2 regions of the Shewanella mangrovisoli genome follow, and region 1 is predicted to be linked to the other one. Evidence: riboswitches for the same ligand, from Rfam matches in the RefSeq annotation. Region 1 holds a riboswitch; the other holds the start of a gene.

The links. A riboswitch is a leader RNA that binds a small molecule or an ion and turns the genes downstream of it on or off. The one in region 1 is predicted to bind lysine.
Region 2: it holds a riboswitch for lysine, as region 1 does, so the genes downstream of both, lysC (lysine-sensitive aspartokinase 3) here and K0H60_RS07280 (Na+/H+ antiporter NhaC family protein) in region 1, are expected to answer to the same signal.

The regions. Positions count from the first base shown of each region.
Region 1 covers NZ_CP080412.1:1,626,994-1,629,403, forward strand. The annotation lists gene K0H60_RS07275 (electron transfer flavoprotein subunit alpha/FixB family protein) at 1-629, shown strand, start outside; lysine riboswitch at 725-921, shown strand; gene K0H60_RS07280 (Na+/H+ antiporter NhaC family protein) at 1,001-2,410, shown strand, end outside.
Region 2 covers NZ_CP080412.1:809,935-812,344, reverse strand. The annotation lists gene lysC (lysine-sensitive aspartokinase 3) at 1-910, opposite strand, end outside; lysine riboswitch at 1,054-1,228, opposite strand; gene K0H60_RS03575 (DUF3293 domain-containing protein) at 1,469-1,903, opposite strand.

The sequences.
Region 1 (2,410 bases):
CGCGTGTGGCGGCCTTGTTAGACGTTGCGCAAATTTCGGAAGTGATTGGCGTGGTGAGCAGTGATACTTTTGTTCGCCCGATTTACGCAGGTAACGCTTTAGCAACAGTACAAAGCCATGACGCGATTAAAGTAATGACAGTCCGTGCCAGTGCCTTCGATGCAGCGGCGCAGGGCAACAGTGCGGCCGTGACCACCTTAGATAAAGTATTTGAAGCCAAAACCCAGTTTGTATCTCAATCATTGACCGTTTCAGCACGTCCAGAGTTAGGTAATGCGGGCATTATCGTTTCTGGTGGCCGTGGTATGGGCAGCGGTGAAAACTTCGGTATGTTAGAGCAATTGGCGGACAAACTCGGTGCCGCGGTTGGGGCTTCTCGCGCCGCGGTTGACGCAGGTTTTGTGCCTAACGATCTGCAAGTGGGTCAAACCGGTAAGATTGTGGCGCCAAATCTCTACATCGCCGTGGGGATTTCGGGTGCGATTCAGCATTTAGCCGGGATGAAAGACGCTAAGGTGATTGTGGCAATCAACAAAGATCCTGAAGCGCCAATCTTCCAAGTGGCCGATTATGGCCTCGAAGCCGACCTGTTCGACGCCGTTCCAGAGTTGATTTCAACTCTAGGTTGATTTTATCCGTGATCTAAGTCAAAGTAAGCGGCTTTGCGGTGGCAACTGCTTAGCCGCTTATGTTTTTATGTGCCTCACGCCCGTGCATGGGCGTTCTTAGAAGTAGAGGCGCACCAAATATCAGTAGTGATCAGTAGGGTGATTCCGTTGATCGTTCACGAAAGGATTTGGTGCCGAAGTGGTTTGATTTATCACGATCAACTGCTGGGGTTGTGCCGAATAGGTACAACACTGCCATAGTATTTTCTGATACGGATATTAGGAATAGTTACTATGGAGCGCTACTGATAGGACAGGTGATCTTGGGTATCTATTGCCTTTTCCCACCAGTTCAGTCGCCCTCCATTCGTATTTTGACGAAGAAATAATCAATGACTGTAGTAAGTTACGCCGATTCGGCACTTTCTCTGCTGCCGCCTGTGGTCGCAATTGTGTTGGCGATTTTCACTCGCCGCGTTCTCCTTTCCCTCGGTTTAGGTATTGTGATTGGGGTGTTATTACTCAATCAATTTTCACCTGTGGCCAGCGGTGAGTTTTTATTTAACAGTGTAAAAGGACTTTTTTGGTCAGAAGATGGCGTAAATTCTTGGAATTTATACATTCTTGGCTTTTTAATTGTATTAGGGATGATCACGGCATTAATTACCGTCAGTGGTAGTGCTAGGGCATTTGCCGATTGGGCGCGCCTGCATATTCGCAATAAACGCGATGCCAAATTACTGACCATGTTTTTAGGCTGTGTTGTCTTTATTGACGATTATTTCAATAGCTTAGTCGTGGGTTCTGTCGCCAGACCCGTTACCGACCGTTATTATATTTCCCGCGCTAAGTTAGCCTATTTATTAGATTCAACGGCGGCGCCGGTTTGCGTTATTTCGCCGGTATCCAGTTGGGGTGCTTATATTATCGCGCTGATCGGCGGCATATTAACCGCCCACGGTTTTGCTGACTCTGGTCATTTGAGTGTGTTTATTCAAATGATCCCTATGAATTTCTACGCTATTTTCTCTTTATTATTATTACTTTGTGTTGCGTTTATGGGCTTAGATATTGGCCCTATGCGTGATCATGAATTAAATGCACAGCGCGGTAATTTATATGATGAGAATAAAGGATTACCACCTGGGGCGAATGCCGATTTACCCGAAGCCGAAACGGGTAAAATTCTCGGTTTATTCTTACCTATTACCGTGCTGGTATTTGCGACCCTGTATTTTATGATCGACAGCGGTGCTCAGGTATTAGCGAAAGAAGGCATTGAATTTAATATTATTTCTGCTTTTGAAAAAACCGATGTGAGTTCATCACTGTTCTTTGGTGCGCTGATTGGTTTAGCGGTTGCGCTGGTGCTTAACTTAGTGCAAGGCGTTGAAAAGTCGATGGTCGTTAAAGGCGTGGTGCAGGGTGCTCGCTCTATGCTGCCTGCGATTTATATCCTGTTATTTGCTTGGACCATAGCGGGCGTGATTGGCCAGCTTGAAACCGGTAAGTTTATGGCAAGCCTCGCCACAGGGAACATTCCCTTTGCCTTCTTGCCTGCGTTGATGTTTGTGTTAGCGGGTCTTACGGCGTTTTCTACCGGCACCAGTTGGGGCACGTTCGGCATTATGCTGCCGATTGCCGCCGATATGGCGATGGGCAGCCATACAGCCATGATGTTACCAATGCTGGCTTCAGTTTTGGCGGGCGCGGTATTTGGTGATCACTGCTCACCTATTTCGGATACCACGATTTTGTCGTCAACTGGCGCGAGCTGTCACCATATCGACCATGTTGTGACT
Region 2 (2,410 bases), 820 kb from region 1:
ACGCAACCGCGCGAAACACGGGCGCATCTTCAACCTGATGACGGATCCACGTACCGCCCTTTTCAGGCTCCTTACTTGAGCCGACAAACACTTGAATTTGTTGGCGCACCGCAGGCAGAATCGTCGCAGGGTGCAGCACTTTAGCACCGAAAGTCGCCATTTCGGCGGCTTCGTTAAAACTGATTTCGGCTATAGGATGGGCGTTTGGCGCAAGGCGTGGATCAGTTGTGTAAATCCCGGCCACATCGGTCCAAATCTCAACCGCGGAGGCTTTTAAAGCTTCGGCTAACAGTGCCGCAGAATAGTCGCTACCGCCACGGCCAAGCGTGGTGGTTTGTCCCGCCTCATCTGAACCAATAAAGCCTTGAGTCACAATCACTTGTTCAGATAACAGCGGCAGTAAATGCTCACGTGAGAGAGAGGCAATTTGCTCAACCTGTGGCTCGGCGCGGCCAAAATGGCTGTCGGTGCGCAGCACTCGGCGCACATCGAAGGCACTCGAGTTGGCGCCTTTTTCCCGTAATACCGCCGCAAATAATGCCGACGAACACTGCTCGCCAAGGGACAATAACTCATCCATGGTGGCCTTGCTGCGCTGAGATGCTAGCGCTTCGCTCAATACCGCCATACGGCTTAACAGCTTATCCAATGCCGCGGCTACATCGTTGGGACGACCCAGTTTATCTAAGATAGCGTATTGAATTTGCGCAATTTGCTTTAAGCGCTGTAAACGACTATCGTCGTTCATCGACTCTTGGGTGAGCTCAACCAAAAGGTTAGTCACGCCACTGGAGGCGCTAACCACCACTAAACGGCAATCAGGATTGCCCAGTACGATATCGGCGCAGCGATTCATTGCATCGTAATCGGCGACTGAGGTACCACCAAATTTTGCGACAACAAGAGACATTATCGTACCTCCGCAGAAGCAGAAGACACGGCACAAACTAGGATAAGATCTTGATTAACTAACATGATTACGCTCCGAACCAACTTCGTTCGAAGAGCCTGGTGCTCAATGATACGCACCCCAATAGAAGGGAAACAGCAATCGTCACCAGAAGCTCTCCACCAATTACAGGTGACAATCGTTAGGATTCAGCCTAAGCGACCGACATAAACATGCAGCAACCACATCTATGCCTCGGCGTTAATCTCCCTCATCAATCATCGCTGGAGTTTGTGCTCCTCTGACTGACTACCTAGTTAACGCTCCTCTTCTGTTCCTTTCCGCCGGAAAGGGACGAAAAAAGTAGCAATAAACCCCTAATGAAGTCAATGCTAATTTCACATCGCATAAACAAATTCAATAAACGCTTTTAAAAACAATGAGCAATTTAGCGGTAAAGCCAAAGCAAAAAATGGCGGCGAGGTATCGAACAGACATTCAAAGGATTAAAAAAGAAGTGACCGAGCCTTGCCCTTTACAGGCAAAGCCGGATAAGAAAATAGCAAAAAACGCTCGCAGTTAGGTCGCTAGATCGGGCAGTTCGTAAACCAAACGCACGTGATCATTAAACAGGCCTAAACACACTTCATCATGCCCGGCTAAGGTGCAAGGCACTAAACTCACCTCACCCTTTTCCACCATATAGATGGCATATTGATTAAACTTTTTCCCTAACTGCAGCGCCATGCTTCTATCGACAAACACCGCCCAGCTCTTTTCCATATGGGATAAATCTGGCGATGCGCCCACCATTGCACGATAGGGGCTGCCGATTAATTCAATATCACGGAGAAGTTGGCGGTCGAGTAAACGGTTTTGGCTGGGACTGAGGAGGGTTGAAGCGGGATTATGGGCGGTAATTACAGCAAAGGAAAAATCACAGGATAATGCTTGAGTAAGCAAAAACAACGGCTTCTGGTAATGCTGCCACAAATCTTGAGTCATGTTGTCCATTGGTAGTCTAGTCGAAAAATGAACCCGGGTTAGTGTAGCAGAGCGCCTCCAAAATCCAAAGAGGCGTGAACTGGCTCACAAGAATCAAAAATACATTAGTTATACTAATCAATGACTAAAGTAAATATCATGGTAAATCAGGGCCTCATCCAGAAATTTGTTAACATTTCATTTGTTAACAAATGCCTAAAACGAGTACAATGACGCCATTGGCTAGTTGAGCAGATAACATTAAGTTTGCTTAATCTTGACAAGGGTTTGTTAGATTCCTCTGTGAAATCACCCAAGGCTAGCCAGACATCTTTTAAAATGTGTTCTACATTTGAGTTATCATTTAAACATTTTAAAAAAAAACAATAGTTAAGGAACTATTTATAACTATTGCTTATCGAAGTTGATACTGGTTACGTTTTATCGTATTACACTTTAAACGTGCACTTTATATACATCCTGATGTGTCGCCGTAAAGATCTTTCCTTTGAAGCACAGAGCAGTTAGAGGAAGTAT